Regions from separate parts of the Latilactobacillus curvatus JCM 1096 genome, predicted to be linked through region 3. Evidence: predicted binding sites of a transcription regulator. Region 3 holds the regulator's gene; each other region holds the start of a gene.
What was found. Region 3 encodes HrcA, which represses chaperone genes, less so after heat shock. Its sites were predicted from a motif close to TTAGCACTCNNNNNNNNNGAGTGCTAA; they were not measured.
Positions count from the first base shown of each region.

Region 1 (4,816 bases), on a different replicon from region 3:
AGTCACTTTAATTCGTTCCGAAAATCAACGTTTGGCAGCGGGTACGTTAGTCGTTCCAAGTTTCTTAGCCAAAGGATTGGAATTCGATGCGATTATCGGCTGGCAAGTCAGTGCAACCAACTACAATCATGAAGATCAACGGCAATTGCTCTACACGATCTGTTCGAGAGCGATGCATCGCCTCACTTTATTAGCAACAGGTGGCATGTCACCATTGATTGATAATGTGGATGCAGATGATTACACGTTAATTAAATAGAAAAAACGCGCGCTGAAAGGCGGGCGTTTTTTGATTGGATGAAAAGTGTAATCGCGAGAAAATGGGCAATGAATATTTGGTAGATTGCAAATTTAATCCGAATTTTTGGACAAATTTGTCAGCATAACCTGATACGGTGTTTGCCAGTCGAGTATTTTAAGCGGTCGCTGGTTAATTTGGAGTAACGTCGTCGTTAAATCTTGAGCACTAATGTGCTCAAAACGAGTCCCTTTAGGATAAAAATAACGTAAATTCCGATTAAAGCGTTCATTACTACCACGTTCAGCTGGCGTATAAGCATGGCAGTAATAGGTCTTAATACCATATTGTGATTCAAGTGATACTAGCCCACTAAACTCAGTGCCACGGTCCACAGTAAAGCTGTGCACCGGACCATTAAAAGTGGTTAGGAACTTAGTTAGTGCTTCATTAACAGTCGCTGTCGTCCGATCTTTTAACCGGTATGCCCAAAGGAACCGTGATTTGCGATCGATTAAAGTTAATAAAACTGCCTTACTATGCCCACGAGGACCAACGACTGTATCTAGTTCAAAATCGCCGATGCGCTTACGTTGATTAATCATCATGGGACGCTGTTCAATTGATCGCCCCAAAGATTGATTATATTTGGATCGTTGGTCAACGTTACGCCGTTGGCGTACGCCATGTTCAGGTAGATCATTCAAGGAGAAACCAATTCTCCCCTGATTTAGCCAATTATAAATAGATTTAGTAGCTAGTTTAAATTCGTGAGCAATCATTCCTGGTGACCAGCTTAGACGTAAATGGTTGAGAATTTTTTGCTTTAACTCATCGCTCAGCTTAGTTTTCCGACCACATCGTGATCGCTTGTATTCGGCATCTGTTTGTGCTAATTCAGCCTGATAAGGTTGACATCGAGATAATTCATAAGAAATTGTTGACGGTGATCGGTTCAGCCGAACGCCCATTTGGATATTGGACAGCCCTAGTTCACAAAAGGTTTCGATTTTAATTCGTTCGGAATAGGTTATACTAGACAAAAGATCAGCTCCTAAAAGATGGGTTTGTGGTAAACACCATTTTAAAGGAAGCTGATCTTTTTTGTCCGAACAGCGTTCGGATTAATTTTACAATCTACTATTTAGAAAGCGCATTATCTCTCAATGAAATATTAAAATTACTGATTAAATCTTAATAGTTGATAAATATTTGCTATACTACAATTATTTATCAATTAGGAGGTATTATTTTGTCCCCAAATCAAGCCTTTTTTCTCACCGTTATTGGTTGCCTGTTAGCTATCAGTTCATCTTATTTTATCGTGCGTCTCAATATGCTAAAGCCAACACTCAAGCAAAATTTCTTGGACCAATATCCTGACACGGATGACCAAGCTTACAAAGCGCAACAATCAATGAAACAAGCTTATTTCAACGCATCCTTTTACAAGCAAGCTGTTCCTTTAACATCTTGGTTAGTCCTTTTATTCTTTTTATCAATCGGTGGCTGTCTAACAGCGCTCTATCTAGATGCCCTGAACATTGCAATCCGTCTTTTGGGGAGTGCATTCATTTTTATCGCGTTTCTCTACCTTAAGTTGCCGACTTTTCAAGCACAGCATACTTTTTGGAAAGCCTATCTACAAGCGCATCCTGAAAATGAATTAAAAGTCGTCATACTCCCACTCGATTCACCCATTCAACAGCGGCGGATTGCCTTACTCACCAAATTTAAATGTTGTACTCTTGTAGCAGGTCTCATATTGTTTTACGCCTCTCTTTTTCTATAACTCAAAAAGCGGCACCAACCATTTTATGGTTGGTGCCGCTTTTTTAATTAACGAATTTCAATTGGGTTCGTTGGTTGGTCTGATTCACTTAACTTCGGTAACATTAATTGTAAGACGCCATCTTGATATTGCGCATCGATTTGATCCCGGTTGACACCAGGTAGGTAGAATTGCCGGCTAAAGCGCCCATAATGCCGTTCGCTTTGAACGATATTGCCTTGACTGTCACTATGATCAGCGAAACTATCACGTTTAGCACTAATCTTCAATGTATTATCTTGATAATCCACGTGAATATCTTTCTTGTCCAGTCCTGGTAAATCAACCGCTAATTGGTAATCCTTATCGGTCTCTTTAACATCTGTTTTGAGTAAGTTGTCCGTTTCAGGCGACATTGCCAATAATTGCTGACCGAAATTCTTGAACCAATCATCTCCACCAAAATTATCTAGCCAATTTTGACGACCATTCATTAATTCGTTTGCCATCTCTAAAACTTCCTTTCTTAATCTTTACAACTCTATTCTAGTCCGTTAATCATGAAATGCAAGTAATTAGCATTCGCTGTTGTTGAGTGCCAATTTTTAAACTAGACCACTGATTTTTCAGCTTTTTGATACCCGCCTAATATGGTTTTGTGCTATACTTAAGGTTCCAAAAATATTCGGAGGTAGGTTCATATGAAAATTGTTGTCTTAGCGGGCGGGCGTAGTACCGAACGTAACGTTTCATTAACGTCTGGACACAAAATTACCAATGCATTACAAACGAAAGGCCATGACGTTGCTTTCGTTGATCTTTTCTTAGGAAATGATTTGCACGACGTCGCATCAATCGATGATCTTTATTCTTCAACACCTGTTGAAAAAGATTACGACATCAGCGACGAAGTTTTAACAGACGACGCCATCAACGCATTACGTACTGATGGTTCAACACAACTCTTTGGCCCGAATGTCTTAGAGATTTGTAAAACTGCTGATATTGTCTTCCTCGCACTTCATGGTGGCGATGGCGAAGACGGTAAAGTCCAAGCGGTTCTCGATCTCTTTGGAATTCCTTATACCGGTAGTGACACACTCGCAGCAGGTATTACAATGAGTAAAAAGGTTTCAAAGGAAATCTTATTATATAACCAAATTCCAACTGCTCGGTTTGTCGCTGCTTATCGCGACCAACCCATGCCAGAAATCCCATTTGAGTACCCTGTCGTGGTAAAACCAAGTAACGGTGGCTCAAGTGTTGGGACACATATCGTGCACAACGAAGCTGAGTTACAACCAGCTGTCGAAGATGCGCTTCGTTTCGACCGCGAAGCTTTAATCGAAGAATTCATTAAAGGTCGCGAATTCTCACTTGGCGTGATTAATGGTCAACCATTACCTGCCATCGAAATCGTCGTTAATGACGGTTGGTATGACTTTGAGCACAAATTCGTGACTGGAAATACCACTCAATTTGTCACACCACCAAACGATTTACCTGATGATGTGCACGAAGCCATGAAACAAATGGCACTTGATGCTATGCAAGCACTTGGCTTAACGAACTACGCCCGCATCGACTTCTTCTGGAGTCCTGAAAATGGCTTACACGTGATCGAAGGAAATACATTACCTGGGATGACGCCACTTTCATTAATTCCACAAGAAGCAGAAGTGCTTGGTATCAGTTATCCTGATCTTTGCGAAATGATTGTTCAAGGTAAATTAGAACTCCTTAAAGCAAAATAGCCAATAAAAATAACCCTGTCGACGATTTTCAGTCGACAGGGTTATTTTTATTTGGTTCATTTAAAACTGATTACTTAGTTCCTGATTAGGAACTATTCTTAAAAAAACACGTCGATTGGAATTCCCAAGCGGTCATGTAGTAATTGAATTTCTTTGACGGTAAATGGAATCTTCCCTCTAATCTTACGATTAGCCGTCGTTAATGTTTTGCCCAATACATCAGCAACAACTTGCTGTTTCAAATCATGACCCTTTAAATAACCTGATAGAACAAATAATTTTTCTGCCACATTCAGCACCCCCAAGAAACGTTATCAATCCCGTTCCACATTAGGAATATTACGATAATGTAAGAACTCTGTCAATTAAAAACTTTAGTCCCAAGTGTTCACTTATTGACGTCATTTGTCATATAATTAAACTTATAAGTCAAACGCGTGATAAAGGACGGTGCTAAATGTTCGGACAATTACTACACGATAAGCGAACTGCTAAGAATCTAACAATGCAACAGCTCGCCGATCTACTCAGCGCAAAATATAATACCAAGATTAGTAGCTCAATGATCTTCCGGTGGGAAAAAGGCGCTGCCCCATCACTAAAAGCATTATTTATTGTTGCTATCGAATTGCAAATCGATCTTAACCAATTGGCCACCCTTGTTGCGGATCCTAACCGCGTCAATTAGCCGCTTTTTTTTGTTTTTTACCCGATTTTTGAATGGTCTTCACACCTAGTACATCTAAAAAGAACGTAAAGATTGGTAATCCAACAATTAACCCCCAAGTTCCTAAGAAACGTTCTGCTACAAATAAAACAACAAATGTAAAGAAAATTGGCAGCTGTGTTTTACTCGACATAAATCGCGGATTCAAAACATATGCTTCTAGGGCATGAATGACTAAAATCATCACCAATATATAAACCACATACTGAATTCCGCCGACTGAAAAGGCGATAATGCACAATGGGATACATGAAACGATGACTCCTGCGACCGGTACCATCGACAATAGGAAAATCATGATGGCTAAACTCGGAATATTAGGCATT
Region 1 covers NZ_CP026117.1:4,150-8,965, reverse strand. The annotation lists gene helD (RNA polymerase recycling motor HelD) at 1-259, shown strand, start outside; gene LCU_RS09800 (IS30-like element ISLpl1 family transposase) at 352-1,281, opposite strand; gene LCU_RS09790 (hypothetical protein) at 1,491-2,030, shown strand; gene LCU_RS09785 (Hsp20/alpha crystallin family protein) at 2,078-2,518, opposite strand; gene LCU_RS09780 (D-alanine--D-alanine ligase family protein) at 2,711-3,763, shown strand; gene LCU_RS09775 (helix-turn-helix domain-containing protein) at 3,862-4,053, opposite strand; gene LCU_RS09770 (helix-turn-helix domain-containing protein) at 4,221-4,451, shown strand; gene LCU_RS09765 (AI-2E family transporter) at 4,444-4,816, opposite strand, start outside.
Region 1: a site for HrcA is predicted at 2,585-2,611, ahead of LCU_RS09785 (Hsp20/alpha crystallin family protein). Genes of this name have one in related genera too.

Region 2 (4,816 bases), 880 kb from region 3:
TTACCGGTATAATGGGTCAATGTGTGGCGACTCATGTCGTAGACTTCTTTAGTGATTTTATCTAAGAAGTACCGGTCATGCGAGACGGTGAGCAAGGCACCGGGATAAGTTTGTAAATAATTTTCCAACCATGTTAGTGTTTCGATATCTAAATGGTTCGTTGGTTCGTCCAAAATAAGGACGTCTTTTTTCTCAAGCAATAACTTAGCAAGTGCGAGTCGCGAGCGTTCGCCTCCCGATAGTGTACTGATTGGCTTTTCAAAGGTGTCTTCTGGAAATTGGAAACCATGTAAGACGCCACGGATTTCGGCTTCATAGCCGTAACCATTAGCTTCAGAGAAATCGTGTTGGACTTGGTCATATCGTTTTAGTAAGGCTGCATATTCTTCGCTAGCATGGTCAATGGTTGTGTCCGCAATTGCGGTCTCGAGTTCATGCATTTGGGCTTCCATTTGGCGGAGATCATCGAAAATGGTTAACATCTCCGCATAGATTGTCCGGGTTGAGTCTAAGCCACTATCTTGCGCTAAGTAACCGACTTGAGCATTTTTGCTAAGAATGATTTGGCCTTCATCAGGCGTTGTGATGCCGGCAATCATTTTTAATAAGGTTGATTTACCAGCCCCGTTTGGACCAACGAGGGCAACACGGGCGCGGTCTTGTACTTCGAGTTGTGCGTTTTTGAAAAGGTAATCGCCGCCAAAACTGCGTGCGACTTGTTGAACTTGTAATAATATCACGGCTAAAAATCCTTTCGTGCGGTGTTTTTTAAAGTTAATTGCGTTCATTTTTATAATACTACTGTCAACTATCATAACAGATTTAAACGATGGACAGTCAAAATTGTAAATATATTGCTTTTCACAAGAAAATTCAGTATGATTTCAGTATGGTACTACACTATTTTCACAAGCAAATCAAAAAGGAGGTTTCAAATGGTTGAGAATAATATCCCAAGAGCAACTGCAAAACGATTGCCTTTATATTACCGCTATTTAAACTTTTTGAACAATTCAGGGAAAACTAAAATTTCCTCTACTGGATTATCTGAAGCAGTTAAAGTAGATAGTGCGACAATTCGTCGTGATTTTTCATATTTCGGTGCACTGGGCAAACGTGGTTATGGCTATGATGTCGCTTCGTTGCTAGATTTTTTCAAGAAGACCTTGAACCAAGATCGATTGACAAACGTTGCATTGATTGGGGTGGGGAATTTAGGCCACGCCTTATTGAACTACAACTTTAAGCAAACCAATAATATTCGGATTAGCGCAGCATTTGATGTTAAACCCGAAATGATTGGAACAATTCAAACCGGTGTTCCTGTCTATTCAATGGACGAGATGGCCGAACAATTGAAGAACCAACAGATCGAGATTGTCATTTTAACAGTGCCAATTGATGAAGCTCAAGAAGTCACCGATGAATTAGTGGCCGCTGGGATTAAAGGGATTATGAACTTTACGCCAATTCGAATTTCTGTGCCATCAAACGTGCGGATTCAAAATGTTGATTTGGCTAAAGAACTACAAACTTTGATTTACTTCCTCGATAATTATACTGATGAACAAAATCAAGAATAAAAATAGCGTTTAAACAAGTTGCTCGTAGTAGCCGCCTGTTTGAACGCTTTTTTTAACGATTGAGATACAGTAAAGTGACGATCAGGTTCATCCCAGCATGGCTGATGATTGTGGTGAAAATCGAACCTGTCTTGCGGTACAGCCAACATAGGAAAAGACCGATGGCCGTGTAGATTAACAAATGCCCGTCCTGATGTAAAAAAGCAAACAGTAAACTTGAAATGATGGCGGCTAAAATGCGGTTTAAGCGACTGGCTAATCCACCAAAGATTGCTTTGCGAAACGTGATTTCTTCCATAATCGGTGCGGCGATGGTCGTTGCTAAAATAAGAAACGGTTGTTGTTGCATCATGGTCATCAGTGAAATGGTGTTGAGCGATTTGGCAGTGATGTGGAGAATGTTTTGTTCAATGAAGCCGGCGAGAATCTGAATTACTAAGACCAGTACAATGCCACACAACCCCCAAATGATAATGGGTTTGAGTGGGAAAGGCCGCTGCTCAATGGCATTGGCTTGTGTGCGTTGATTAAGATAGAGTAACCAGGCGGCACCGAGGCAATCAACAATGGTTGTGATTAGAAAAAACGAGGCAGATAGATGACCAAAACGGACGACTGCACTAGGAATCAATAAAATGAACAAATAGCTAATGATAATTGAAAAATTTTGTTTGTATAGCGTCATGTGAAAGCTCCTCAAAGGTTGTTGTGACAATAGCTTAGCGTATTAGCATTCAAATTGCAAAAGTGCTAGCATAATACTTGCAATGTTCTGAAAAAATGCTATGATAAAAATTGTGATTAGCACTTGAGATGATAGAGTGCTAAAAAAGTAAAATTGATGGAGGGATTTTAAGTGTTAAAACCATTAGAAGATCGCGTGATTATCGCCGTTAAAGACGAAGAAGAACAAACAGTAGGTGGGATTGTTTTGGCAAGTAATGCTAAACAAAAACCACAAACCGGCAAAGTAGTCGCAGTTGGTACCGGCACATTAACAAGTGACGGCAAACGAATTCCACTTGATATTAAAGAAAACGATGAAGTTATTTACGATAAATATGCAGGTTCAGAAGTTGAATATGAAGGTCAACAATATTTAGTGCTCCATGCTAAAGATATTATGGCTATTGTTGAATAATAATAAACAAAAAAATTTTTTGAGGTGAATAAATTATGGCAAAAGAACTTAAATTTTCAGAAGACGCACGTTCAAAAATGTTGGCAGGGGTTGACCAATTAGCCAACACAGTGAAAACAACATTAGGACCAAAAGGCCGGAACGTTGTTTTGGAAAAAGCTTACGGTTCACCAGAAATTACTAATGATGGTGTGACAATTGCTAAAGCAATCGAATTAGAAGATCATTTTGAAAATATGGGTGCTAAGTTAGTTTCTGAAGTGGCTTCAAAAACGAATGACATCGCTGGTGATGGGACAACTACTGCTACTGTTTTAGCTCAAGCAATTATTCGTGAAGGGATGAAGAACGTCACAGCCGGCGCTAACCCAGTTGGGATTCGTCGTGGGATTGAATTAGCAACTAAAGAAGCTGTTAAGAAGTTACACGAAATTTCACACAAAGTCGAAAGTAAAGATGCCATTGCCCAAGTGGCTGCTGTTTCATCAGCTAACGAAGAAACTGGTCGTTTAATTGCTGATGCAATGGAAAAAGTTGGCAACGATGGGGTCATCACAGTTGAAGAATCAAAAGGGATTGATACTGAATTAAGCGTTGTTGAAGGGATGCAATTCGATCGTGGTTACTTGTCACAATACATGGTAACGGATAACGATAAGATGGAAGCTGACCTAGATAACCCATATATCTTAATTACAGATAAAAAGATTTCAAATATTCAAGATGTTTTACCACTTTTACAATCAATCGTGCAAGAAGGTAAAGCCTTGTTAATCATCGCTGATGATGTTGATGGCGAAGCATTACCAACACTTGTCTTGAACAAGATTCGTGGGACATTCAACGTGGTTGCTGTAAAAGCCCCTGGTTTTGGTGATCGTCGTAAGGAACAATTAGAAGATATCGCCACATTAACAGGTGCCACAGTGATTACAAGTGACCTCGGTCTAGAATTGAAAGAAACAACTATCGATCAATTAGGGACAGCTGGTAAGGTAACTGTTACAAAAGATGATACAACAATTGTTGAAGGTGCTGGTAGCAAAGATGCCATCGCTGAACGGGTTGAAAACATCAAGAAACAAATTGCTGAAACAACATCAGACTTTGACCGTGAAAAATTACAAGAACGCTTGGCTAAATTAGCTGGTGGCGTTGCAGTGATTAAAGTCGGTGCTGCCACAGAAACAGAATTGAAAGAACAAAAATATCGGATTGAAGATGCTTTGAACGCAACGCGTGCAGCTGTTGAAGAAGGCTACGTTGCCGGCGGTGGGACAGCATTAATCGATGTGATCGAAAGTGTTGCTGCGCTTAAAGAAGAAGGCGACGTTCAAACCGGGATTAACATTGTGCTTCGTGCATTGGAAGAACCTGTTCGTCAAATCGCAACCAACGCTGGTCTTGAAGGCTCAGTAATTGTTGAAAAAGTTAAATCACAACCAGTTGAAGTCGGCTACAATGCAGCCAACGGCAACTGGGAAAATATGATTGAAGCCGGCATCTTAGATCCAACTAAGGTGACACGTTCAGCATTACAAAATGCAGCTAGTGTGGCGGCCTTAATGTTAACAACTGAAGCAGTGGTTGCTGACAAACCAGAAGACAACCCAGCACCAGCAGCAGGCATGGACCCATCAGCAATGGGCGGTATGATGTAAAGAAGTGCGTTTGAAACGGGTTGGTTCTGAGCATTAACCTAAAAACGAGCGTTATGGCGGTTTTTGCCATAACGCTCGTTTTGTAGTTAAGCGGAAGTCGTTATAACCAAAAAGCACGATTAAATCCAAAGTTCCAAAACTGGCAAAAGTTTTGGAACTTTTTTATTTTTCAAAAAAAATGCGCATATATAAATTGTGCGCAACCCTATTAATTAATTTTGATTGCGGTATAATAATAGTTGGAGGTGTTGACAATGATTTTTCGAAACCGGCGGATACTGATAACCTGTTTAATGTTAGGTGGCTTCTTTTTAGCGCGACCACAAACGGTCCAAGCAACGCCTGAAGAAACGCAAACTGCCATTAAGACAGCACAAGATCATCTATCCGAATTGAATAATAATATTAGTAATTTAACGTTAAAAACAACG
Region 2 covers NZ_CP026116.1:1,811,593-1,816,408, forward strand. The annotation lists gene LCU_RS09345 (ABC-F family ATP-binding cassette domain-containing protein) at 1-740, opposite strand, end outside; gene LCU_RS09350 (redox-sensing transcriptional repressor Rex) at 936-1,583, shown strand; gene LCU_RS09355 (CPBP family intramembrane glutamic endopeptidase) at 1,636-2,268, opposite strand; gene groES (co-chaperone GroES) at 2,440-2,724, shown strand; gene groL (chaperonin GroEL) at 2,760-4,385, shown strand; gene LCU_RS09370 (coiled-coil domain-containing protein) at 4,640-4,816, shown strand, end outside.
Region 2: a site for HrcA is predicted at 2,385-2,411, ahead of groES (co-chaperone GroES). Genes of this name have one in related genera too.

Region 3 (4,816 bases):
TCAATACTTAGTCGCTTTACATGCGGATACAGTGGTGGCTGGCTTTGATTACACTTATGGTAAAAAAGAGATTGCGAATATGACGACATTGTCAGACTATGCCAAAGGGCGCTTTGCCATTGTGACAGTTGCAGAACATGACCATAATGGTGTCAAAATCGGCTCGACATTAGTACGAGAGGATTTAGATGCTGGTAAGATTGCGGAAGCTAATGAATTACTCGGTTATGTTTACCAAACGACCGGTGAAGTAGTGCATGGTGAAGCACGCGGGCGAGAATTAGGGTTTCCAACTGCTAACATCGAATCGCAACGACCAGAACGATTACCAGGAATTGGGATTTATGCGGTCCGCTTTTTAGTGCGCGGTCAATGGTATATTGGCATGGCTTCAATTGGTCGGAATGTGACGTTCCACAGCAATAACCCGGTAACGGTGGAGATTAACTTATTAGATTTCAATGGCGATATTTACGGTGAACAAGTGAAAGTGGATTGGTATCACTACTTACGCGGCGAAGTGAAGTTTGACTCCGCGGAAGCCTTGATTGACCAACTCCACCAAGACGAAGCCGATACCCGAACTTATTTTGAGAAATTAGAGGCACAACATTAATGGCAGGCGCTTATATTCACATCCCATTTTGCGAGCATATTTGTTACTACTGCGATTTCAATAAGGTTTTCATTGAAGGTCAACCGGTCGATGATTATGTCGATATGTTGATTCGCGAGTTTCAATTAGTGATGGCAGAATACCCAGACGAACCAATTGATACGATCTATGTCGGTGGGGGGACACCAACTACTTTATCACCAGCACAACTCCAACGTTTAACCGATGGGATTCATCAATACTTACCTTATGAGGGTGGTGAGTTTACGTTTGAAGCCAATCCTAATGACTTACAAGATACTGAAAAATTGCAAGTTCTGAAGGACAACGGCGTCAACCGGTTAAGTATTGGCGTGCAGTCGTTTAATGATCAGATTTTAAAACAGATCGGGCGGATTCACCGAAGTGCGGATGTTTATCGGGCAATCGATAACGCGCGCAAGGTCGGCTTCGAAAATATGAGTATCGATTTGATTTTCCGCTTACCACAACAAAGTGAAGCGGATTTCATGGATAGTTTGAATAAGGCAATTGAACTCGACTTACCGCATTATTCGACGTACTCATTGATTCTCGAACGCAAAACAATCTTCTATAACTTGATGCGCCAAGGCAAGTTGCATTTACCATCGCAAGATGTTGAAGCACATATGTATCAAGCCGCGATTGATAGTTTCAAGCGGGCTGGTTTAGATCAATATGAAATCAGTAATTTTGCCAAGCCAGGCTTTCAATCTGCGCATAATCTAACTTACTGGCGCAATGAAAAGTATTTTGGCTTTGGTGCCGGTGCTTACGGCTATTTAGGTAAGGATCGTTACCATAACTTCGGCCCAATCCAACAATACCTAGAACCCTTAAAAGAAAATAAGGTGCCAGTCATTGAACGCCATGTTCTGCCACTGACCGAACAAATGGAGGAAGAACTCTTCCTCGGGTTACGGACGATGCAAGGCGTATCCATCAGTCATTTTCAAGATAAATTCAATTATCCATTACAAAATGTTTACGGCGAAACAGTTGCCACCCAAATTGCAAAGGGCTACCTCAAACAAGAAGGCGATTGGTTAAGACTAACTGAATCAGGTAAGTTCTTAGGCAATGAAGTCTTCCAAGAGTTTCTGCTAGATAGTTATTGAGTGCGTTCAAACCGGGGGATATTCTGAGCATTCGCCTTGTGTCGCTAGGCACAGGAATATGGTTTGAAAAGCACGTTATAAATATTCCACTTCATAAAGCGAGTCTCTTCCATCTAAGAAGCGGCTCGTTTTTTATTTTGTCCTTTGGTCCAGTAAGGCCCTCCGTCTAAGGACCGATTTTCAGTAAATCCGTAAAAAAGCCGGTACGTTTCTTGACTTTATTTGACGTTCTTGCTATATTAATAATTGTAATTAGCACTCATGATATTCAAGTGCTAAAAAGAGGTGATGACATGCTGACCGAAAGGCAATTAATGATTTTGAAAGAAATTATTCGTCTTTTTACAGAGAGTGGTCAGCCAGTGGGTTCTAAGAAGTTAATGGCAGAATTGCCGGTACACGTTAGTTCTGCAACAATTCGTAATGATATGGCTGATTTGGAAAGTGTCGGTTTAATTGAGAAGACGCATTCGTCATCTGGACGGGTACCGTCGATGCAAGGCTATCGCTACTATCTAGACCATCTCATGCAACCAGCAACCCTCAATCCGGTTGATGTGGCAACGGTCCAACAATCATTTGGACAGCACTATCATAAGATTGATGAAATCGTCTCACAATCGGCTAATATCTTATCGAACCTAACGAGCTATACAGCAATCGCGTTAGGACCGGAAGTGGCTGAGATTCGGTTAACTGGTTTTCGTCTAGTACCGTTGAGTAATCACCAAGTGATGGCGATTATCGTGACGAGTGCAGGGACAGTTGATAATCAGGTATTTACCATTCCACAAGCGATTTCGGGTGATGAACTCGAAAAAGCCATTCGAATCATTAATGATCACCTAATTGGCTTACCGTTAACCGTGGTTAGTCAGAAGTTAAAGACGGATGTACCGGCGCTATTAGCCCAGTACATGGCTTCTCCGACCGGCTTTTTAGACATCTTCGACGATGTTTTGAAAAAGGCGAGTCAAGAGCGCTTATTTGTTGGCGGTCAGATGAACTTGTTGAATTTTTCAGAGTTCTCCGATGTCACCCAGCTGAAGTCGTTGTATAACATGATTAATCGTTCAGATGATTTAGCCAAGTTGCTAGATTTGTCCCCTGGAGGCGCCAATAGCCAAGTTCAGGTTCGCCTGGGCACCGAGATGGCCAACGATCTGTTGAAACATTATAGTCTAATGACTGTTAATTATGACGTTGGTGAACACGGACAGGGAGTCATTGCACTACTGGGCCCCACTAGCATGCCCTATTCGCGGATGATTGGGTTACTCGATTTATTCCGTGAAGAGTTAGCGAAGAAATTAATTGATTATTATGCGAATTTCGATGATGATCAATCTTAAAAGGAGCGTGTTTGTTTGACCAAGCAAGAAAAGGCTGAGAAACAAGAAAAGCCAGTAGCAGAAATGCCAGAAACAGAAACACCTAAAGAAGAAACGCCATTTGAACCTGAATTAGAAGCAGATGAAGTGATCGAAGAGGCTGCACCTGACGAAGATGCAGCTAAGCCAGATTTAGCGGCTCAACTTGCTGAACTCCAAAAGAAATATGATGATTTAGAAGATAGTTTCTTACGGTCACAAGCTGAAATTAAAAACATTCAAACCCGTCATCAAAAAGAACAAGCTAGCTTGTTAAAATATGATGGGCAATCACTTGCAAAAGATGTCTTACCCGTTTTGGATAATCTAGAACGTGCGTTGGCAACTGAAGCAACTGATGATAGTGCTGAGAGTCTTAAAAAGGGTGTTCAAATGACATACGATCATATGAAACATGCTTTAGAAGATCATGGCGTTAAGGAAATTGAGGCGCAAGGACAAGCCTTTGATCCGACCATTCATCAGGCCGTGCAAACGGTCGCTGTTGATGGTGATCAAAAAGCGGATACTGTTGTACAAGTCTTCCAAAAAGGCTACTACTTGAAGGACCGCGTCTTAAGACCAGCAATGGTCGTTGTTGCACAATAAATTAAACTAAAAATCTAAAAAAAGAGGGTATTTTTTATGAGTAAAGTAATCGGTATTGACTTAGGGACAACCAACTCAGCTGTTGCCGTATTAGAAGGCGGACAACCAAAAATTATCACAAATCCAGAAGGCGCACGGACAACACCATCTGTTGTGTCATTTAAAAACGGCGAAATCCAAGTTGGTGAAGTGGCAAAACGCCAAGCAATCACTAACCCTGATACAATCGCATCAATCAAACGTCACATCGGCGAAGCAGGTTACAAAGTAACTGTTGGCGACAAATCATACACACCACAAGAAGTTTCAGCAATGATCTTACAATACATCAAGAAATTCGCTGAAGATTATCTTGGTGAAGAAGTCACAGAAGCTGTTATCACAGTACCTGCTTACTTCAATGATTCACAACGCCAAGCCACTAAAGATGCTGGTAAGATTGCCGGCTTAGATGTTAAACGGATTATCAACGAACCAACAGCTTCAGCATTAGCTTACGGTTTGGACAAGACAGAAACAGACGAAAAAGTCTTAGTTTATGACCTTGGTGGTGGGACTTTCGACGTTTCTGTTCTTGAATTAGGCGACGGTGTCTTCCAAGTATTATCAACAAACGGTGATACACATTTAGGTGGGGATGACTTTGATGAAGCCATCATGAACTGGTTAGTTGAAAACTTCAAATCAGACAACGGTATTGACTTGTCAAAAGACAAGATGGCTATGCAACGTCTAAAAGATGCTGCTGAAAAAGCTAAAAAAGATTTATCTGGTGTGACAAGCACCCAAATCAGCTTGCCATTTATCTCAGCCGGCGAAAACGGTCCTTTACATTTGGAAATGACTTTATCACGTGCTGAATTCGATAAGTTAACATCAGACTTAGTTGACCGGACAAAAGCACCTGTTATGAATGCTTTGAAAGATGCTGGTCTAGAATCAGGCGACATCGACAAAGTCATCTTAAACGGTGGTTCAACACGAATTCCTGCTGTTCAAGAAGCTGTTAAGAACTGGACAGGCAAGGAACCTGATCACTCAATCAACCCTGACGAAGCTGTTGCTCTTGGTGCTGCTGTTCA
Region 3 covers NZ_CP026116.1:798,464-803,279, reverse strand. The annotation lists gene ribF (riboflavin biosynthesis protein RibF) at 1-616, shown strand, start outside; gene hemW (radical SAM family heme chaperone HemW) at 616-1,755, shown strand; gene hrcA (heat-inducible transcriptional repressor HrcA) at 2,049-3,107, shown strand; gene grpE (nucleotide exchange factor GrpE) at 3,123-3,734, shown strand; gene dnaK (molecular chaperone DnaK) at 3,771-4,816, shown strand, end outside.